One region of the Idiomarina abyssalis genome, then DNA from elsewhere that is predicted to be linked to it. Evidence: predicted binding sites of a transcription regulator. Region 1 holds the regulator's gene; the other holds the start of a gene.
The links. The regulator ArgR, encoded in region 1, controls arginine synthesis, uptake and breakdown. The targets are predictions, from matches to a motif close to ANTGAATANNTATTCANT.
Positions count from the first base shown of each region.

Region 2: a site for ArgR is predicted at 880-897, ahead of K5X84_RS11015 (aspartate aminotransferase family protein). Genes of this name have one in related genera too.

Region 1 covers NZ_CP081832.1:449,928-461,354, forward strand. Annotated here, with positions in the region: gene K5X84_RS02210 (DUF885 domain-containing protein) at 1-123, opposite strand, end outside; gene K5X84_RS02215 (Dyp-type peroxidase) at 240-1,193, shown strand; gene argR (transcriptional regulator ArgR) at 1,169-1,642, opposite strand; gene mdh (malate dehydrogenase) at 1,830-2,762, shown strand; gene ispB (octaprenyl diphosphate synthase) at 3,332-4,303, opposite strand; gene rplU (50S ribosomal protein L21) at 4,496-4,807, shown strand; gene rpmA (50S ribosomal protein L27) at 4,823-5,080, shown strand; gene cgtA (Obg family GTPase CgtA) at 5,197-6,351, shown strand; gene folA (type 3 dihydrofolate reductase) at 6,424-6,924, shown strand; gene K5X84_RS02255 (DUF3718 domain-containing protein) at 7,036-7,410, shown strand; gene K5X84_RS02260 (alpha/beta hydrolase) at 7,559-9,010, shown strand; gene K5X84_RS02265 (ATP-binding cassette domain-containing protein) at 9,014-9,748, shown strand; gene K5X84_RS02270 (ABC transporter permease) at 9,748-10,893, shown strand; gene K5X84_RS02275 (NAD(P)/FAD-dependent oxidoreductase) at 11,252-11,427, opposite strand, start outside.
Region 2 covers NZ_CP081832.1:2,277,860-2,289,286, reverse strand. Annotated here, with positions in the region: gene K5X84_RS11025 (HDOD domain-containing protein) at 1-42, shown strand, start outside; gene K5X84_RS11020 (flagellar brake domain-containing protein) at 47-754, opposite strand; gene K5X84_RS11015 (aspartate aminotransferase family protein) at 1,096-2,301, shown strand; gene astA (arginine N-succinyltransferase) at 2,315-3,337, shown strand; gene astD (succinylglutamate-semialdehyde dehydrogenase) at 3,352-4,821, shown strand; gene K5X84_RS11000 (DUF3802 family protein) at 4,892-5,242, shown strand; gene K5X84_RS10995 (OsmC family protein) at 5,273-5,704, shown strand; gene K5X84_RS10990 (23S rRNA (adenine(2030)-N(6))-methyltransferase RlmJ) at 5,708-6,559, shown strand; gene K5X84_RS10985 (phosphoribulokinase) at 6,560-7,459, opposite strand; gene K5X84_RS10980 (SlyX family protein) at 7,535-7,759, opposite strand; gene K5X84_RS10975 (WD40 repeat domain-containing protein) at 7,756-8,751, opposite strand; gene fkpA (FKBP-type peptidyl-prolyl cis-trans isomerase) at 8,846-9,592, shown strand; gene K5X84_RS10965 (Rsd/AlgQ family anti-sigma factor) at 9,654-10,130, opposite strand; gene nudC (NAD(+) diphosphatase) at 10,233-11,030, shown strand; gene hemE (uroporphyrinogen decarboxylase) at 11,109-11,427, shown strand, end outside.

The DNA of each region.
Region 1 (11,427 bases):
CAACTGATGAAACTCAGCAGCCGGAGTCTGTTGTTGAGCACTGCTACGCTGAGTTTGATTGTCTGCCGTGCTCGCACAGGCAGTCAGTCCAAGCAAACCAAAAATAAGTATCAGATTGCGCATGATTTTTCCTTGCGGTGTCATAACGAATACAGGCATTCTATAATGCCTCGTGCGCTATTTAATGTAAAAGCGAATAGAACGAACACACAAAAATAACAGTTAAACGGGAGAATAGGGTGGATAAAGCTCAGTCAGGAGTCTACGCGGAACCTAATCTGCATGGTCTGACGTTGTTTTGTCATGTCATGAGCGACGACGTTGAAAGTTTACGCCGTAAACTGGCTCGCTTTCCAGCCATTTTACGCGATCTTGACGCCCGCTTCTCAGAAGCCATGTTAACAGGCTTTGTCGGCATAGGCGCCGATTACTGGGACATTCTTTACCCACACAAGAAGCCACTTCACTTGCAGGCTTTCCCCGAACTTTCCGACGGCGACCGGGAAGCACCAAGGCACCCTTATGATCTCATCATTCAAATTCGTTGTGACCGCTTCGACGCTAACTACCTTGCCGGGCGCACATTAATTGAATGGTTTGGTTATGACATTGAAGTGGTCGAGCAAATTCGTTCCTTCCGTTATCTCGACGGCCGCGACTTGACCGGTTTTATCGATGCGCCTGACAACCCCAGAGGCATGAGCAAACGTAAGGTGGCATTAGTAGAAGAAAAAGACGATGCCGACTTTGTGGATGGCAGTTATTTGTTCGTACAAAAGTTTCGTCACGACTTACGCCGCTGGGACTACCTGGGCCCGGAAAAACAAGAGCAACTCATGGGGCGTGAAAAAGTCTCAGGCGAACGTTTATCCGAAGCTAAAATTGAAGGTGTTACACATGCAGCCAAAAGTCGTCTAGTGGACGGCAATGAACAACCCATTCCTTTACTGCGGCAGAATATGCCCTGGGGTGACCTGCGCGAACAGGGGCTGCTCGCTATGTATTTTAGTCACACACCGAAAATGGTGGTGCAGTGGCTTAAAAATCGATATTACGCCGACGAACAAGGGGCCTACGACCCCTTACTGGATTATTCGCAAGCGGTATCCAACTGCGGCTTTTTTGTTCCTTCAATGCGTTTTATGGAAGACAACAAAGAAGTAGCGGATCAGGAAGAAGGTAATACCGCCTGACTGGCAAATAACTCCCGAACCTTTTTCAGAGTAAAGTCGATATCAGCAACCTTAAGTGGTGCGATAAAAATAGTGTCGTCGCCGGCTATCGTACCAAGCACACCTTCTTTTTTACCCACCGAATCAAGCAAGCGGGCAATCAACTGAGCCGCCCCCGGGCTGGTGCGAATAATCACCATGACATCATTGTGCTGAATATCCAGTACAAGCTGGCTTAATGGTGCCTTAGTGGAAGGCACCGCTAAGTCGGGCGGTAAGCAGTACACCATTTCCTGCTTTGCATTGCGGGTACGAACCGCGCCTTGCTTACTCAACATGCGCGAGACTTTAGACTGGCTAATGTTATCAAAGCCCTCGTCTTTCAAGGCATTAACAATTTCTCCCTGTGAGCCATAACGCTCTTCGCGAAGAAGGGTTTTAAAAGCTTCGAGTAACGTGTCTTGCACCATGAGAGAGTTCAATTCCTATACTGGTTACATGCTATAATAATCCCCAGTGTACTGCATATAGATGCGCTATTCGAGTGCTGAATGTGTACCGCGCAAAGTTGTATTTTTAGTGATATTGGAGTACAGTTTTGCGCCAAATTCTGCATTTTTATGCAGTTAAAATTGACTAACAAAAACGGAGTCTGAGATGAAAGTAGCCGTATTAGGTGCGGCCGGTGGTATCGGCCAGGCATTGTCATTACTTCTGAAAACCCAGTTACCAGCAGGTTCAGAATTATCGCTGTATGACGTTGCGCCAGTAGTTCCAGGTGTAGCGGTTGACTTAAGTCATATCCCTACCGACGTGAAAGTAACAGGCTTCGGTAAAGATGATCTTGCGTCAGCATTAGTTGGCAGCGACATCGTATTAATTCCTGCCGGCGTACCTCGTAAGCCAGGTATGGATCGCTCTGACCTGTTCAACATGAACGCCGGCATCGTTAAAAACTTAGTACAAGGCGTTGCAGACAACTGCCCTGACGCTTGTGTTGGAATCATCACCAACCCGGTAAACACCACAGTACCAATTGCTGCCGAAGTCCTGAAAAAAGCAGGCTGCTACGACAAGCGTAAACTGTTCGGTGTTACTACTCTGGACGTTATCCGTTCAGAAGCATTCGTTGGCGAGCTACGTGGTCTGAACCCTGAAAACGTAAACGTGCCAGTTATTGGTGGCCACAGCGGCACAACCATTCTGCCATTGCTGTCACAAGTTGAAGGCGTTGAGTTTACTGAGCAAGAAATCAAAGACTTAACTCACCGTATCCAGAACGCAGGTACTGAAGTCGTTGAAGCAAAAGCCGGCGGCGGTTCAGCAACCCTTTCTATGGGTCAGGCAGCAGCACGCTTTGCATTGTCATTGCTGAAAGGCCTGCAAGGTCAGGACACTATTGAGTGCACTTACGTAGAAGGCCCAGGCGACAACGCTAAGTTCTTCGCACAGCCAGTACGCTTAGGCAAAAATGGCGCCGAAGAAATTCTGTCTTACGGCAAACTTAGTGCCTTTGAACAAAAATGCATGGACGAAATGCTCGACGGCCTGAAAGGCGACATCCAAAAAGGCATCGACTTCGCCAGCTAAGCTTTCAGTAATCCGCTCTTGAAAATATTGGGGCAGGCCAGCATTGGCTGGCCATTGCAGGTTATCTTTCGAAAGACGCCTGCAAGTACGTCCCTGTAAGGCTTGGGCAGCGCCATCCTTGGCGCTGCACACTTTCTCCAGATAACCCGCAATGGCGTATCGCCAATACTGACCAACCCCAATATCTGCATGCTACTTGCTGAAAGGTATGTAGTCAGGAGCTATGTTTGGACTTTCCACCTGATGTGAATATCAGGCTACCTCCAGATAACCCGCAATGACTTTTCGCCAATACTGATCTTCCCCAATATTTTTCCAGCTAGATGTACGCTCAAATGTTCCAATTGATACACAGTGTTAGCTTTTTAATTATCAGGCTAGAAGATGGTTAAAAGGGGCAGGCTGTTGGATTGTGAGCGTTACGAGTGTTGAAGGTTTCTATGGCGGAGTGTCGAAGGCCATGGATGGCCTTCGTCAAGCCCTCATGGATGAGCTCGTAGCGTCTCCGCCATAGAAACCTTCAATGCTCAAGCGAAGCAAGCCAACAGCCTGCCCCCCCAAGACATTTCTTACGCCACCCGGTCCACTGCCAGGTGGGTTAGGGTGAGAAGGGCTTGTTTGTAGTCGGAGTCCGGGAGATCGCTTAATGACTGGCGCGCTTGTTCGGCGGCTTCTAAAGCTTTATCGCGGGTGTATTGCAAAGCTCCCGTTCGTTCCATAGCCGTAAGCACGGTTTGTAAGTGCTCACGTCCGTCGCCTTGTTCAATGGCTTCGCGAATCAGCTTTTGCTCGGTTTCGTTGCCGTGCCACATGGCGTATAACAACGGCAGTGTGGGCTTACCTTCTGCTAAGTCATCACCGGCATTTTTGCCCATAGATTCGCTGTCGGCGGTGTAATCCAGTAAATCGTCCACCAACTGAAACGCGGTACCCAGGTAACGACCGTAATCGGCCAGTTGCTGCGTTACTTTTTCGTCCTGTGCGGTTAATACGCCGGCCAGCTCAGTTGCGGCTTCAAACAGCTTGGCGGTTTTTCCGTAAATGACATTGAAGTAGCTGGCTTCTGAGGTATCGGGGTCGTTACAGTTCATTAACTGCAGTACTTCACCTTCAGAAATAACGTTGGTGGCATCCGCTAAAATCCGCAGAATCCGCAGTGAGTCTAAATCGACCATTAGCTGAAAAGCGCGGGTATAAAGGAAGTCACCCACCAGCACGCTGGCTTCATTACCGAACACCGCATTAGCGGTTTTACGTCCACGGCGAAGCTCCGACTCGTCGACGACATCGTCGTGCAGCAGGGTCGCGGTATGAATAAACTCGATAATTGTCGCTAGTTTGCGGTGGTCGTTACCTTCATAACCCAGGGCTCGGCAAGCTAATATGGCAAGCAGTGGGCGTAAGCGTTTACCACCACTGTTGACAATATAGAGGCCTAACTGGTTAATTAAGGCAACATCCGATTGAAGTTGTTCACCTATTAAAGCATTTACGCCAAGCATATCGTCTTTGGCTAATGCGTTAATGGACTGCATATCCATCATAGATATCTGTTTATTTACAAAATTTAACGGAAAAGGGATGGTACACTATTTAAGGCGGCGCGGAAACTCAAAGCGCGGCAGATGGCGTAGCCTTTAAGTTCAAATAAAGGGTTGCGATCGCTGGCGGGATTACGTACAATTCGCGCCCTGATTTGAATTTGGATGCCCAATAGGGTTGTGGAGAATAATATGTACGCAGTATTCCAAAGTGGCGGTAAGCAGCACCGTGTGTCTGAAGGCCAAATCGTCCGCCTGGAAAAACTGGAAGCAGCTACCGGTGATGTAGTTGAATTCGACCAGGTTTTGATGGTTTCTGACGGCAACGATGTAAACATCGGTGCTCCGTTCGTATCCGGTGGTAAAGTGAAAGCGGAAGTGATTGATCACGGTCGTGGCGATAAAATTAAAATCGTTAAGTTCCGTCGTCGTAAGCACTCTCGTCGTCAACAAGGCCATCGTCAGTGGTTCACGGAAGTGAAAATCACTGGTATCAACAGCTAATTAAGGAGTAACGACATGGCACATAAAAAGGCTGGTGGTTCTACTAAAAACGGTCGCGACTCAGAGAGTAAACGTCTCGGTGTTAAGCGCTTCGGTGGTGAGTCTGTATTAGCAGGCAACATCCTGGTTCGTCAACGTGGTACTAAGTTCCACGCGGGAGCGAACGTAGGTATTGGTAAAGACCATACATTGTTTGCAACCTCAGAAGGCAAAGTGTCTTTTGAAGTGAAGGGCAGCAAAAACCGTAAATTTGTGAGCGTTATTACTGACTAATAACGTGAACATAAACTGAAAAGTTTCGGTTCTGAAAGCCCTGCCTTACGGCGGGGCTTTTTCATATGTGCTAGAATTTTGCACAGTATTCTCTAAGTGATAAGTAGCAAATTGCGATGAAATTCGTTGATGAAGTAGAAGTCCGCGTAGATGCGGGTGACGGCGGTAATGGTTGTATCAGTTTCCGTCGCGAGAAGTACATTCCCAAAGGTGGTCCCGACGGTGGTGACGGCGGCGATGGTGGCGATGTCTACCTGCAAGCCGATGAAAACCTGAATACCCTTATCGACTATCGTTTTGAGCGCTTCCATAAAGCGGAGCGTGGGCAAAATGGTATGGGTAAAAACTGTACGGGTAAACGCGGTAGCGATATTGTGCTGCCGGTTCCTCCGGGTACTCGCGCTACCGACGTCGACACCGGCGAAGTTCTTGGCGATTTGACGCAACATGGTCAGCGGTTAATGGTCGCCAAAGGCGGCTTCCATGGTTTAGGTAATACACGTTTTAAAAGCAGTGTGAACCGTGCTCCTCGGCAGAAAACCGATGGTACTCCGGGTGAAGTACGCTCATTAAAGCTTGAACTCATGTTGCTGGCCGACGTGGGCTTACTGGGTATGCCAAACGCCGGTAAATCGACCTTTATTCGTTCGGTTTCAGCGGCGCGTCCTAAAGTAGCGGACTACCCCTTTACCACGTTAATACCTAATTTGGGGGTTGTGCGTCCGGCACCACATCAAAGTTTCGTTATTGCCGATATCCCGGGTCTTATCGAAGGTGCCGCTGAAGGCGCTGGCCTGGGTATTCGCTTCCTGAAACACCTGGAGCGTTGTCGTTTACTGCTGCATTTGGTGGACTTAGCACCTTTTGATGAGACCGACCCTGCAGAGCAGGCACGTATCATCATCAATGAACTGGAAAAATACAGTCCTAAACTGGCAGAAAAACCGCGCTGGCTGGTCATCAATAAAGTCGACTTACTGCTGGACGAAGAAGTTCAGGAAAAAGTTGATGAGCTGGTTAAAGCGCTGGACTGGGACGGCCCGGTATTCCAAATTGCGGCGTTAGAAGGACGCGGCAGTGATGCTCTTTGTCGTGAGGTTATCTCGTACCTTGAGACCTTACCTGCACCTAGCACGGAACAACAGGAAGAAGCCGATCCAGTTGAGTTTATGTGGGATACCTACCACGAAGAAGTGCTGGAAGAAGAGCAGGATGACGAAGACGACGACGATGATGACGATCACGACGTCGAAGTTATTTATCAGAAGTAGCCTGACATTTATGTCAGGTGGGATATTGTTTCCTGGCGTAAACGTCAGGCTACGTATTAAGGGTATCGCCGAATGAAAATCTCACTTGTGGTTGCAATGGCAGATAACCGGGTTATCGGCAAAGACAATAAAATGCCATGGCATCTTCCGGATGAGTTGCAGTATTTCAAAAAAATTACTTTGGGTAAGCCAATTGTTATGGGTCGACGAACCTTTGAATCAATTGGCCGACCTTTACCCGGGCGCAAAAATATCGTTCTAAGCCGTCGAACGGATCGTTCGGAAAATCAGGACAGTCAGGTCATCTGGGTATCTGGTGTGCAACAAGCTATTGCGGCTGCAGGGCCGGTTGATGAACTTATGGTCATTGGTGGAGGAAAAATTTATGAAAAATTTTTACCGCTCGCAGACCGCCTATATGTTACTAAAATAGATCTAAATGTTGAGGGCGATACCTATTTTCCCGACTATCTCCAAGTCGCTGATTGGCAAGAGGTAGAGCGGCAAAACTTTGCCGCCGACGAGCGTAATTCACATAACTTCAGTACCCTTATTTTCGACAGGAAACGTTAATAAGAAGTTATAAATTCAGTAACTTACAACAATTTTAGGCCATTGCAGCAGGCTTGAGTTCGTAGTATCATCCCTGATGAATTTTTGAACAATCTTGTGATGGGGTTTTACATGAAAGCGATTGTATTAGGCACCTTGATGGCTGCTGTTGCAGCGACAGGCGCAACATTCTCAAAAAGCGCAGAAGCAAATGAATTAGCTTTGAGCTTGTGCACATACGTACAAGGTGACGACACCATGCGTATGCGTAAGAAACTGCGTGACTCTCGTGTCCGTGTACGTGATATCTACAGCGGCATCCAGTGTAATGGACAAAGCTTACTGCAATTCGCAATGGCGAACGGCTCACAAGAAATTGGTAGCTTCATCGTTGGTCGTCTGTCAGTAGATGAACTGCAAAGCTCAGGCGACTACGAGTGGGCTCAGTCTAACGGTCATGGCGACACTGCCATCGCTCAGGCAATTAAAGAACGCGCTGGCTTTTAATTAAAAGACTTATTGCGTATTTCAAGAGCCCGCAAACGCTGTTTGCGGGCTTTTTTACATCTTCTAACAATTCAATCAGTAACTTACCTTGTAATTCTTCCCCGTTCTCTACGACAATAGATCCGTTACGCAAACAAACGGAATCGTTATGAAACAATGGATGGCACTAGCTTTGCCGGTACTGTTATTGGGGTTAGCTCCGCTGAGCAGTTTGGCACAGACAAAAACAACCGAAGCTGCAAGCTGTTATCTTCCCGGCGTGCAGGAACAATTGCATTGTGGAACGGTGTCAGTTCCGGAAAATTATGACCAGCCTGAAGGCAAGCATATCGGCATTTATTACGCTGTACTGCCGGCAGTTCAGGAAGGCGCCAAGGCTGATCCAATGCTTATTCTCGCAGGCGGGCCCGGGCAGGCGGCGACAGAGCTTGCGCCAATGATAGCGCGAATGTTTGAGGGAGTGCGCCAGAAGCGGGATATTCTCTTAATCGATCAACGCGGCACAGGGAAAAGTCATCCGTTGAAATGCGATATCGAGCGGCCAGATGAACTCATTCGCGCTGACGATGAGCAAGACCTTGCAGAGTTGAGCCGTGAATGCCTGAAGCAATACCCTAATACTGATACAACGCAATATCACACCGTTAATGCGGTAAAAGACTTCGAACGGGTACGTGAACATTTAGGAATTGAGCAACTGAATTTGTATGGCGGATCATACGGCACCCGGGTAGGGCTTACTTATTTGCGTGAAGCTCCAGGCTCAGTTCGTACCGCTACTTTAGATGCAATTGCACCACCTCAGGTTGTTATTGGTCCTTTTGGTCAACATGGTGCTGACGCATTTAATGCCATGTTAGAAGACTGCACAGAACAAACTGCGTGCCGTGAGAAATTTCCAAAGCTTGAACAAGAATATTATGAGGTGATGGCTGAACTTGAAGCTCAGAATATCTTATTGGAAACACGTGATCCTTTGTCCTTCGAGCCTCTCGAAATTAAACTAACACCAGGACGTTTCAGTTCCATTATGCGAGTGGCTTTATACCACCCGAATACTCGTCAGCTTTTACCTTATGCTATCCATTCTGCCGCGGCAGGAGACTACCATGCCATTCTTGGACTCATGGGCGGCACCATGTCTCAAAGCAGTATCTATTTGGGGTTGATGTTGTCGGTCGTCTGTTCTGAAGACCTACCACGAGCCACACCAGAGCTGCTTGAGCAAGACGGCGACAATCAATTTATTGGCAGTCGCACCGGCGACGCCTTTGTTGATATGTGTGCGGGTTGGCGCTCATCGAGTGTACCTGGTTACTGGTCTGATCCTGTCGTTAGCGACAAACCGGTATTGTTATTATCCGGTGAGTTAGATCCGGTAACACCGCCTGAATGGGGAGAGATTGCACACCGGACTTTGCCCAACAGTAAGCACTTAGTTGCGCCAAACGCAGGCCATACCATTGCCAGCCATACATGTGCGAATCAACTTGTTGCGGATTTTATTGAGCAGGGCTCAATCGAAAATATAGATGGCAGTTGCTTAACTAAGCAGAGTCTTAAGCCTTTCGTACTGAACCAAAATGCAGCGGGGCTATAAGGGATGATAAACGTAGATGCACTAACAAAAACATTTAAAAATGTGCAAGCGCTGGATTCGCTCTCGTTTCAGGCAAAAGACGGTGAAATTACCGGGCTCCTTGGCCCTAATGGCGCCGGTAAAACCACTTGTTTGCGTATTATTTACGGATTACTGCAGGCCGATACCGGTAAAGCTGAAATTGAAGGTGTCGATGCGAATCAGAACCCCATTGATGCCCGCCGTAATCTGGGCATATTTCCCGACAAATTCGGTCTTTACGAGCGTTTGACGGTACGTGAGCAAGTGGCTTACTTCGCCGGACTTCACGGTCTTACCGGTAGCAAGCAAAAGCAAGCTGTCGAACAAGTGATAGAAAAGCTCGACATCAAAGAGTTGGCCGACAGACGTACAGCCGGTTTTTCGCAAGGCCAGAGAATGAAAGTAGCGTTGGCACAGGCACTGGTGCATAGCCCTAAGCACTTGATTCTTGATGAGCCCAGCCGCGGACTGGACGTAATGAGTACCCGTATTTTACGAGACGTGCTGCGCGAGCAGCGTGCGCAGGGTACCTGCATTCTGTTTTCCAGCCACGTAATGCAGGAAGTTGCAGCACTTTGTGACCGCGTGGTGGTTATGGCAAACGGCAAAGTTGCCGCAGAAGGAACCCCACAAGAGCTGTGCGACATGACAGGCGAGCCACAACTGGAAGATGCCTTCGTGAAGATAATTGGTACTGACGAGGGGATAGCAGCCTGATGAGTGCATTAACCTCTGTATGGAAAAAAGAATTTCGTGATGCAATTCGAGACAAGCGTTCCGTTCTGGCAGCTATGTCTTATGCTTTTTTCGGACCACTGTTAATGGCCGTGGCATTCTTTTTTCTGATTACGCAACTGACCGATAAAGCCGACATTGAAATTACTATTGAAGGTGAAGAAAACGCACCACAACTGGTTGATTTTCTTAATGAACGAGGCGTCGTCCAGAAGCAGGGTGAATGGGCAAAAACCGAAACGCCTATAGTCCTTACTTTGCCTGAAAACTGGCAGGAAAGCGTTCGTAAAGCAGAACCAGTAGAAGTGACTTTACGGGCAGACTGGTCCGCACAAAAACAGCAAACCGATATTAAGCGAGTAGAGCAGGCAGTGCAGGCTTATTCAAGCCAAATAGCCGCATACCGTTTAACACTGCGCGGCGTCGACCCACGCGTGATTCAGCCGGTACAACTGCAGAAACAGGACCTGGCAACCCGTGGCTCAAAGGCGGCTCTGATCATGGGCAGTGTGCTGGTCTTTATTATTCTGTCCGTGTTCTGGTCCGGCATGAACGTCGCCATAGACATTAGTGCAGGTGAACGCGAGCGTAACTCACTGGAGTTTCTGCTGAGTCAGCCACTAAGTACCTGGGATATAGTGACCGGTAAAGCACTGACTGCAACAACCTTCTCATTGTTCGGGGCAATACTGTCACTGGTACTTATTCCCATTATTTTTGCCTACGTGCCACTGCATGAAATTGGCATGAATGTGAATTTCAGTGTCGGTATGATGGCGTTAATGTTCATACTGCTGGTGCCGTTAGCTCTCTTTGCTACCGCGTTGCAGTTGTTCGTGTCCTTCCGGGCGAAGAACTTCAAAGAAGCACAAACCTACATCAGCTTCTTGCTGATCATTCCAATGGCAGCTTCTTTTGGTGTGGAATTCGCACGCCTTAAAAATCCTATCCTCTATTACCTTCCGCTAACCGGTCAGCATCAGGCATTTCTGTCACTGATACGCGGCGAAAACGTAAATGTCATGGGAACGGTCATCAGCGCAATTGCCACCCTGGCAGCCGCACTGCTGCTCATGAAATACATAGCCCGAATGCTCAAAAGCGAAAAAATCGTCTTCGGCCTGTAGCTGAGGAGAATAGCGAGCGCTGAGGTTACAAGGGCTATTGTGGAGGACGCCCGTAAATACATCCCTGTAGGGCTTGGGCAGCGCCATCCATGGCGCTGCACACCTCCACAATAGCCCTGTGTAACCGTTGGGCGCGCTCGCTATCTTCCGCTTCAGATAAGAAGCGACTTAAGCCTTTATGAGAGAGTCTAAAGGGGCAGGTTGTTCACTTGTGAGCGCTACGAGTGTTGAAGGCTTCTGTGGCGGAGTGTCGAAGGCCATGGATGGCCTTCGTCAAGCCCTCATGGATGAGCTCGTCGCGTCTCCGCCACAGAAGCCTTCAATGCTCAAGCGAAACAAGTGAATAGCCTGTCCCGTCTCAGTCGAGTAGGCGGCCGTAGTGGTAGTAGAGCCATTGGCCCAGGCGGCGGAAGCGCGGCAGTGGGAAGGGCTTTAGTTGTGACTGGTAGTACGGTAGCTCGGGCAGGGGTTGTTCCATGGCGGCTTCTGCCAGTCGCTGGCCTGCTAAGGCGGTAAAGCTAACACCGGCGCCGC
Region 2 (11,427 bases), 780 kb from region 1:
AATGTGAGTTTAAAGCGACCGCCTATTGTTGTGCCGGAGTAAAGCGTTAACACTCAAACTCTGTGTCTATCAACAGATGGTCGAATACATTATTAATATGGGCTTCATCGTCGGTGAAGCGGACTCCAACACTGATCATCCCTCGTTCTTTGCGTTGGTTCATAATTTGGCCTGAAAGGCTCAGTGCTTCTTTATGCGCGCCAGAACCAATGCCCACCTTAATATTCATATGAGTAACATTACCGGCTTCATTGGGCGTGGCTTTAAAAACGATCCTGCATCCGGCGGAAGAGATATCGACAATGACGCCACTGGCGAGCTTTTTCTTAGTGCTTGCCTGGCTATTGTCCGCAGTGACATCAACCGGAATGTGGGTGCGTACTCGCTTTTGCGCTCTTAACGCCCTGTTCTCAACTTGCTCAGGGTATTCTAAGTACAACAACCTGAACGGGAAGTTAGTTACCGCTCTAATTTTCGTTTTAAACGCAATACACTCGCCAGTCTCTCCCTCTAAAACCAATCGGACAATAACCGGGTTACCCTCAAATAAAACATCTGAGTAGCTCCCTTCGGTACGGGGGTTGGGCTGTTTTAATAAAAGGTATTTGCCGGTGTCAAAACCGACCAGCTGGAGTTTTGTGCGTACTTTCGCTGCGGACGCAAACTCTACATCAATCATATCGCCTGGACGTAAGTAAGCCAGCTTTAGCTGTGGTTGAGACGGGGATTCCAGAGTTGGGGTCTGATTGTCCATAGTATTCTCTGTCGCCGAGCATTCATTCAATAAACTTCAGGCTAAGGTAAGTACTAATAAAAAGCAATGCAATTTTGCGTAGGTAAATGTTACAAGGTGTTTAACAAGTTATCTTGAGAAAAAATTATGACTAAAGATTCATTCTTTCTGCATGCATTAGCATAACTATTCGTATCTGATGCAAGAAAAGCGTAAAGCCCCGTTTTAAGCGATTTATAACGGAATTATCACAGACAAAGTGAACAAATTTTGGCATAATAGCGGGCTACTTTGAGAAATGAATTTGTTGACACCTTTGTTAACTCGCTAAGGCGATAAGGACGAGAGTAATGGCAGACAATATGACAGTAAACCGTGAAATGTTTAATGACGTAATGGTTCCCAACTATAACCCTGCATCAATGATCCCGGTAAAGGGCGAAGGCGCCCGGGTATGGGACCAGGACGGTCGTGAATACGTTGACTTTGCAGGCGGTATTGCTGTGAACTGTCTTGGTCATTGCCACCCGGCGATGGTGTCAGCTCTGCAGGAACAGAGCCAGAAGCTTTGGCATTTAAGTAATGTGTTTACGAACGAGCCGGCAATTCGTCTGGCGAAAAAGCTGACCGAGGCAACTTTTGCTGATCGTGTTTACTACGCTAACTCAGGCGCTGAAGCCAACGAAGCGGCATTAAAACTGGCGCGTCGCTGGGCGATTGAAAAGCACGGCGAACATAAACAAAAAATCATTGCTTTCACTAAAGGCTTCCACGGGCGTACTTTCTTTACGGTAACTGTTGGTGGTCAACCAGCATACTCTGATGGTTTTGGACCGAAACCTGGCGGTGTTGATCATGTTGATTACAACAATATTGATGCGCTAAAGGCGCTGATTTCTGATGACACTTGTGCTGTCATGATGGAACCGCTGCAAGGTGAAGGTGGCGTGGTTAGCCCTGACGTGGAGTTTGTGAAAGCGGTACGTGAACTTTGTGACCAGAACAACGCGTTGCTCATTTTTGATGAAGTGCAAACGGGTTTTGGCCGTACCGGTAGCCTTTATGCTTATGAGCAGTTGGGTGTTACACCGGACATTCTGACGTCAGCGAAAGCATTGGGCGGCGGTTTCCCTATTGGCGCTATGCTAACAACAACTGAAATTGCAGAGCATCTTAAACCAGGTACACATGGCAGTACTTACGGCGGAAACCCGCTGGCTTGTGCTGTGTCAGAAGCGGTGTTCGATATTGTTAATACCAAAGAAACTCTGGATGGCGTTAAGCAACGCGAGCAGTGGTTTAAAGAGCAGCTGGCGGCAATTAACGAAAAATATAACGTGTTTAGCGAAATTCGTGGCCAGGGTCTATTGCTTGGTGCGGCAATGAATAAAGAATACGAAGGACGCGCACGCGACTTCCTATTAGCGGGCCAGGAGCATGGCGTAATGGTTTTAATTGCCGGCGCTAATGTCGTGCGCTTTACCCCGTCACTTGTTATTTCTGAAGAAGACGTAAAAGAAGGCCTGCAGCGCTTTGAAAAAGCCGTTGCTCAGGTTGTCGGTCAATAACTGAGGCTGTTTTATGTTGCTAATCAGACCCATTAAGCCGTCAGATTACGAAGCGTTATATCAGTGCGCGATTGAGTCCGGTCATGGTTTTACTTCCTTACCGGTAGACCAGTCGCTGCTGGAGCGTCGTATCAATGCGGCGCAAAAAGCTTTTGCTAAAGACACCGTTGAAACACCCGGTGATGAAAGCTACCTGTTTGTTATGGAAGATACCGAAACTGGTACTATTGCAGGTGTTAGTGGTATCGAAGCTGCGGTGGGTTTGAATGAAGCCTTCTGGCATTACCGTTTGGGTAAAGTTGTGCATCATTCAGAGAAACTCAATATCTATAATGCGCTGGAAACTCTTACTCTGTGTAATGACTACACCGGTGTTTCCGAGCTATGCACGTTGTTTTTGCGAGAACCTTACCGACACAACATGAACGGACGTACATTGTCACGTTTCCGCATGTTGTTTTTGGCGCAATTTAAGCAACGCTTTAGTGACTGGGTAATAGCCGAAATGCGTGGCGTCTCAGATGAAAATGGAGACTCGCCATTTTGGAACTGGTTGGAAGAGAACTTTTTCTCAATGGACTTTCCAAAAGCCGACTACTTAAGCGGAATTGGCGATAAAGTCTTTATTTCTGAGCTGATGCCTCGCTTCCCTATTTATACCAACTTGTTGAGTAAAGAAGCGCAAGCGGTGGTCGGAAAGGTGCACGACAATACGCGCCCGGCTCTTAAACTGTTGGAATCGGAAGGTTTCCGTTTCAGAGGTTTTGTGGACATTTTTGACGCCGGACCAACGGTTGAAGCGGAAGTTTGTAATCTCAACAGTGTGCGTAACAGCCGTTTAGTGCCGGTAGCAGTGCGCGACTCGGTAGCAGAAGGTGAGGGTGTTCCTCATATTGTGTGTAATACGCAGTTGAAGAACTTCCGCGCGACAAAGCTTTCTTTGCCAGAAGGCGCAGAAGAACTCATATTGACGACAGAACAAGCACAGGCAATGCATTTAGAAAGCGGCGATGAAGCCCGCATTGTTGCACTCTAAGCAGGAGTATTTGTATGACGAACAGTATTCAATTTATCGATGGTTGTTGGGAAGCAGGCGAAGGTCAGTTGTTTAAATCAATTGATCCAGCCCGTAATGAAGCTATCTGGAGCGGTGAATCCGCCAGTGAAGCTCAGGTAGAAAAAGCGGTAATGGCTGCTCGCAAAGCCTTTCCTGACTGGGCGGGCCGCAGCGTCGAAGAGCGCTTAGCCATCTGCAAAAAGTTTTCAGCGCTACTTGAAGAAAATAAAGAGCACTTGGCGCAGGTCATGGCAAAAGAAACCGGCAAACCTGTGTGGGAAACCCGTACCGAAGTGGGCGCTATGATGGGCAAAGTCGCGATTTCTGAGCGTGCTTACCATGAGCGCACGGGTACCGTGGAAAACGAAATGCCGGGGGCTAAAGCTTTTATTCGTCATAAACCACACGGTGTGGTTGCCGTCTACGGTCCTTATAACTTTCCGGGACACTTGCCAAACGGGCACATTGTACCAGCACTGATTGCCGGTAACACGGTAGTGTTTAAGCCAAGTGAACTCACACCAATGGTTGCTCAGGAAACCATTAAGTTATGGGAAAAAGCAGGCATTCCAGCCGGCGTTTTAAACCTGGTTCAGGGCGAAGTTGAAACCGGTAAAGCATTATCGGCACACCCTCAAATTGATGGCTTGTACTTCACCGGCTCATCAAACACAGGGCACTTGTTGCACAAACAATTTGGCGGTCGTCCAGACAAAATTCTTGCGTTGGAAATGGGCGGTAATAACCCCTTGCTGGTTACTAACGTTGCTGACATTGATGCGGCGGTTCATAACATCGTGCAGTCGGCTTTTATTACTTCAGGTCAGCGTTGCACATGTGCACGCCGCTTGTTCATTGAAGACTCAGAACAGGGTCGGGCAGTGCTTGAGCGTTTAATTGAAGTGACTGAAAACATTTTGGTCGATGACTACGAAGCAGACCCTCAGCCGTTTATGGGCGCAATGATTTCTGCTAAAGCTGCGGGCGAAATGGTCGATGCACAAAATGAGTTGCTGCATAAAGGCGCTAAGTCATTAGTGCGCATGAAGCTGGCTGACTCAAAGAAAGGTTTTGTAACCCCGGGCATCGTCGATGTTACCGGCGTTGAAAACCTGCCGGATGAAGAGCATTTTGGTCCGTTACTAAAAGTGTATCGCTTTAAAGATATTGATGAAGCCATCAAAGAAGCGAACAACACACGTTACGGCCTATCTGCCGGTGTGCTTTGTGACGATGAACAAACGTATCGTTACTTTTTTAAACATATTCGCGCAGGTATTGTGAATTGGAATAAGCCGATTACTGGTGCCAGCAGTGCAGCACCTTTCGGCGGCATTGGAGCAAGTGGTAACCATCGTGCCAGTGCTTACTATGCGGCCGACTACTGTGCGTATCCGGTTGCGTCAGTGGAAGCTGACAGCATGAGTTTACCTGAGAATTTAGCGCCAGGGCTTAAATTTTAATCACAATCTGTGCTAGTTTATCGGCTGGGCAACGTGAATGGTTGCCTGGCCGCGTGACAAAGAGAAGCAGATGATAGTTGAAACAGACGGATATATTGAGCTCATCCAGTACCTGACAGGTCAGTTACCGGTCTTTACTGAGCAGGGTAATAGCGCAAAAACAGCCGATTACACCTTACGTGACTTAATGGAAGAGCGCTTATCAGAAAGCATGATGGCGGTTTTTGAGCAAAATGAGCTTGATCAGGAAGTGCGTCTGGATATTGTCCGTGAAACCGACGCTATTGTTTACGATTTAGAGGAAGTGTTATCTAAAGTTCTGGATACACACCCAACCCCTCAGCAGGAAGCTTTCATTAATGAGTTTGTCGGCCTGGTGAAAAACCTTTTTGATGAACGCCTGCAAAGTTACCGGCTATAGTTTTTAAGCACTCCAGTAAGGATTCTCCTAATGTCAGCAAATAATATGAGCGCGAAGGTTGCCTGGGTTGATGATATGACCTTTGTGGCTACATCAGGTAGTGGCCATCAGGTGGTCATGGACGGTGACAGCCCGGGGAATGCGCCAAGCCCAATGGAAATGGTGCTGATGTCCGCAGGAAGTTGCGCATCGGTTGATGTTGTCAGCATCCTTAAAAAAGCCAAACAAAACCTACATCGCTGTTACTGCGAGTTATCCGGTAAGCGGGCGGAGTCAGTTCCTAAAGTCTTTACCGAAATTCATTTGGAATTTGTTGTGGTGGGTGAAGACATTAACGAAAAGCATGTTGAGCGTGCAGTAAAACTTTCAGCCGACAAGTACTGTTCTGTTGCTAAAATGCTGGAAGCTTCCGTTAAAATGACACACAGCTATCGCATTGAATCTCCTCAAAAAGACGACTGACCTTTGAATTACCGACACATTTTTCACGCGGGCAACTTTGCGGATGTTTTTAAACATTTGCTGCAGGCCCGTGCACTTGAGTACTTTCAGCAGAAGAACAAGCCATATTTTGTACTGGATACCCATGGTGGTATTGGCTATTACGATTTACAAGGTGACGAAGCTGTTAGAACGGCAGAAGCCGAACAAGGTATTGTGCGCTTTGCTGAGCAAGCGGCAGATGAGCCCTTAGCAAAACAGTATTTACGAATTGTCAGTGGTCTTAATCCAGGCAGTGAGAGTTTGCGTTATTACCCGGGCTCGCCCGTGTTAACCTCAGAGTTTCTGCGCGAGGGTGACCGGCTGGTTGTTTGTGAATTGCACAAAGAAGATGCAGAAACGCTTAAACAGACGCCTTTAGGAAGACATCAACAGGTGCAGGTACTGGCGCCGGTGAATGGGTACGAAGCGGTTCGTTCACAATTGCCCCCAATTGAAAAGCGGGGCCTGGTTCTGATTGATCCCCCGTTTGAAAATACAAGCGAATTCGATGACGTGGTTGATGCTCTTAAACAGGGTTTGAAGCGCTGGAAAAGCGGCAGTTTCGCGGTTTGGTACCCAATAAAAGACGAGTTGAAAACAGCGGCTTTTCATCGTGATGTTGCGGCTCTTCCGGGTATTCCTAAAACCATGATAATGGAGCTCAACATACGAACAAACGATGAACGTAAAGGTCTCCATGGCTGTGGCTTTCTTTGGGTGAATCCGCCTTATGGTGTCGTTCAGGACAGTGAGCAATTACTGCCTTTGTTATGCAAAACATTAGCGCAGGACAAAGGTGCGAATTTTCACAGCCGCTGGCTGGTTGGTGAGTAGTTACTTACTTGATATCCAGTCAACTTGACGCCGTACCTGGTTTTTCCTTTCCATAATTTGTTCAATAAGCGGCGTTAAAATCAATTCCATAGCTAACGCCATTTTGCCGCCGGGCACAACCAGGGTGTTGGTCCTCGACATAAACGAGCCATCAATCATTTGCAGATAATACGGGAAGTCGACGTTTTTAATACCACGAAAACGTATGACAACAAAGCTCTCATCCAGCGATGGTATGTCTTTTGCGCTAAACGGGTTTGAGGTATCGACAGTGGGAACCCGCTGAAAGTTAATATGAGTTCTCGAGAATTGCGGCACAATATGGTGAATGTAATCTTCCATACCACGCACGATACTGGTCGTTACCGCTTCACGTGAGTGACCGCGCTCAGATGTGTCACGAATCAGTTTCTGGATCCATTCCAGGTTAACGATGGGTACCATACCTATCAGCAGGTCGACATACTGCGCAACGTCGTAACCATTACCACAGACACCGCCATGTAAACCTTCGTAGAATAAGGCATCGGTGCTCTCTGGAAGCTCTTCCCATGGGGTGAACGTGCCGGGCATCTGGTTATAAGGCACGGCATCGTCAAAGCTGTGTAAGTAACGACGAACTTTACCGTTACCAGTTTGCGAGTATGAACGAAATAAAGACTCCAGACGGTCGAAGTCGTTGGCTTCAGCTCCAAAGTAACTGATATGCCGCCCTTGCTCTTGCGCTTTGCGAATGGCCAAATCCATTTCGGGGCGAGAATAGCGATGAAAACTGTCGCCTTCCACAAAGGCGGCGCTGACATCTAACGAGCGAAAGATGTGGCGTACCGCCTGACCTGTTGTGGTAGTTCCTGCTCCTGATGAACCGGTAACGGCAATTATCGGGTGCTTCGATGACATAACATTCTCGCAAACTAAATAAGAACAGTTGTTATACTGACCTGTTTTACCAAGGTCAAGGTAAACTCGATGACTTTAATAGTGAGGTGGCGGTGGTTCAGCGGCCGGATCGGAGTCAGTTGACTGATTCTCCTGCATTTGTTTTAAGCGTTTGCCCAGCCACCGAATCTGCTTTTGCATTTCAGTCATTTGTTGAGTTTGTTCGGTAACCAGCTTATTTAATGAGTTGATGGTGTCTTCCTGAAAGGTGAGCTGCATTTCCAGGTTATCCAACTGCGCTTCAATTTTTTCTATTGTCATTCTTTACTACCTGTTAAATCAATATTCCACCACTCGGCGAGGCCGGCAGAACTTTCACTAATAACCATTTGTTCTTCTTCATCGAAGACGACAGATAACACAGAAGCGTTGCTTGGGCGGCCACCGTCGCGTAAATCCACCCGCCAATGCGAAAGTTGTTTCCCTGTCGCTGTGTCCCAAATTGCAATTTGACGTGATGGTGACCCGGTAAGGAGGTAATCACCGGATGCGCTAAAGCGAGCGGCGCTAAAAATTTTATGACGCTCCATGAATTTAAGCTTGGAAACGGTTTTTCCATCAGGGAGAGAGCGGATAACGGCGTTATCGGTAGCGTCTGCAATAAATGCGAAATGTCCATCGGGGTGCAGAGCAACCTGCGTGGTGCGTCCGTCTAGTGGCCAGCGGTGGACAATTTGTCCGCTACGGGTATCCCATAGTATGGCTGAGTGGTCATTAGAACCACTGAGCACATAAAAACCGTTGGGAGAAATAGCTAGTGCATTAATGGTTTCGGTATGACCATAAAATTCAATGCGCCGACCTGAAGCAGGGTTAAAGGCGACCTGTGTGCCATCACGCTTGCCCAGCACCACTGTTCCGCCCTTTTTACTGACGACAAGCTTTTGTATACCCCCGGAACCTATTTTCCAGAACCCTAAGTTTTCGCCGCTCTCAATGTCCCACATGGAGAACTCTTTACGAGAAGCAGCGACGGCAACTGCGCCATCTGCGCTGATATCAACATCGATAATTTGCGAAACTTCACTTTCATTATGTTGCCACTGATACTTTGCGTTGGTGGCGTAACGTGGCCAAAGCAGTAACCCGGTCTCATCTGTAGAAACCAGACTGAAACTGCCATCATCAGCTATATCGGCGGCGTAGGTACCATTTTCCGCGTGAATTGCTTTATTGACCTTCTCTGGTGATGGTTGGCAACCTGCCATGGCAATGAGCAGCATGAGTGCGCTGCACAGCTTGAGAAAAGGCATAGGCAAGTTCCTTATGGTTGTGTAGTATGGGTCTGTTACATAACACTATTATGGCATAGTCCGAAAGGATGCAAGACGATAATTGGAGAAAACGATGAAACAACTGATGAAGCCGTTAGCTATCTCAGCCATCGCGCTGGCGCTGACTGCTTGTTCACAAGAGAAATTTCCTGCTAATGACACTGAATTAGTTGATGAGAAAGATAAGCAGGCGTATGCCTTAGGCTCGTCTGTTGGTGGCTTTATCGCGCGTAACCTGGAGCGTCAGGAAGAAGCGGATTATATGCTTGAGCGTGATGTTGTTATTGCCGGCTTTGTCGATGCGATAAAAGGTGATCCTCAACTGACTGATGAAGAAGCAGAAGAAATTCTAAACGCGATGCGTCAGGAAGTCATGGAACAGCGCCAAAACGTTTTAGGTAAAAAGTCAGAAGAAGAAGGCAAGGCTTATTTAGCTGAAAACGCGAAGAAAGAAGGTGTGCAAACCACTGACTCAGGTCTTCAGTACGAAGTGCTGGAAGAAGGTGATGGAGTCAGCCCTTCAGAAACCGACATGGTTGAAGTTCACTATGAAGGTACGCTGGTAAATGGCGAGGTGTTTGACAGCTCTTACGAGCGTGGCGAGCCAACATCATTTCCATTGAACCGCGTTATTCCTGGCTGGACAGAAGGTTTGCAGCTGATGAAAGAAGGCGGTAAATATCGCTTCGTGATTCCGGCTGAACTGGCTTATGGTGAGCGCGAAGTGGGTGGTGGCCAGATACCACCAAATTCAACGCTAATTTTTACTGTTGAATTGCTGAATGTTCAAAAAGACGAACTGGATACAGAACAAAAGTAAGAACGGCTTAGTTGATAAAAGCGCCGGTAGATTTGCCGGCGCTTTTTTGTTGGTAACTGTGCTAGGCGGGTATTAGGTTATGTTCGTCTAAATGGTTGAGGAGTTTATCTTCAAATTCCATTCTTAACTCAAGCGCTTCGCCTAATGCGGATAAATCTCTATCGAAGGTTTCACAGTGGTCCGTGGAACTGATATCCCCGTATTTATCGTTAAAGTCTAAGGCAATCTCGGTCGTGTCAGAAATTAAAGGAAATAGCTCATCTGCTAGGTCATCAACAGAGTTTCCCTGCGAGCTGGCCTCGCGCACAATTTGATCATAAATTTCAAAATGACCGCTTGATACATAGTCGACCAGCTGACCGCAAAAGTTCCGGATATCGACAACATCAGGTAAGCCTTGACGGATGCTTTCGTAAGGAGGGAGCGCGGCAAGCTTAAAGTAATTAACTAATAAGTCCTGGCGTTCAGACAACCAGATATCGATACTTTTATGAGCGCCACCCCAGCGCTTTTTTGCCTGCTCATTACGGCTTAACATGATACTCTCCGTTTATAGTTTCAGTACCTAATGTAAATTCAGAAGCATTAGAACTCAACTGATTTTACAGAAAACTCAGCGGATTCGATACGCGGAATTATTATGGCCACTTTGTATTCAAAACCTGCAGATGATGAACCAGCATGGTGGTTCGTCGTCAGCTCCGATCACCTTTTTTTAGATGCGGCCGGCGAAGTGCCATTTGGCTGTTTACAGGAGCTAAGCTTTCCGGATTTGGATGAATACCGGGTTGTCGAGATAGGTGAGCTGCGTGAGCGCAGTTGCTATCTGGTAATGGCAGATTACATGGATGAGCAATTTACAGGAGGTGAGTTTGCTCCCTTGCGACAGCTTCTTGCCGTTGAAGACATGGAAAAGTTTGCAATGGCTGGCAGGGCACGCCAGTTCAGTGATTTCCTCAATACACACCGGTTCTGTGGTCGCTGTGGTGCGCGGATGCAGGCTATCGAATGGGAATTGGCAATGCACTGCAACCAATGCCAGCATCGCTGTTACCCCAGAGTGTCGCCGTGCATTATTGTGGCTATTCGCAAAGGCGATAACATTTTATTGGCTCAGGGTAAGCGACATAAAGCCGGACTGCACTCCATTCTCGCTGGCTTTGTTGAGGCGGGTGAGAGTCTGGAGCAGGCATTAGAGCGAGAAGTTTATGAGGAAGCAGGAATTCGCGTTAAGAACATTCAATACCATTTGAGTCAGCCCTGGTCTTTCCCTCATTCATTGATGATGGGGTTTACCGCCGAGTGGGCAGAAGGTGAGCTGCATATTGACCCACACGAACTGATTACCGGCGACTGGTTTGCTTTTGATAATCTGCCCATGATCCCCCCCGAGGGAACCATCGCAAGAACCTTGATTGATCTCTCTCAAAAGAGGTAAGCACAAGTTTTCATGGAGCCAATGCCTGCGGACTGATAAAATACCGGGCATTGATGTTGATTAAAAATTGGATTCGCTATGACCGCTCCGGCGCTTAAAAATGATCGTTACCTTCGTGCATTGGCAAAACAACCCGTTGATCGCACTCCCGTCTGGATGATGCGTCAGGCTGGACGCTATTTACCTGAGTATAAAGAAGTGCGCGCGCAGGCAGGCGACTTTATGTCACTATGCCGCAATACTGAACTCGCTTGCGAAGTGACCATGCAGCCGTTGCGCCGGTTTGACCTGGATGCCGCCATACTCTTCAGTGATATTCTGACCATTCCTGACGCCATGGGTCTGGGCTTATATTTTGAAACAGGTGAGGGGCCAAAGTTTAAAGACCCGGTACGCA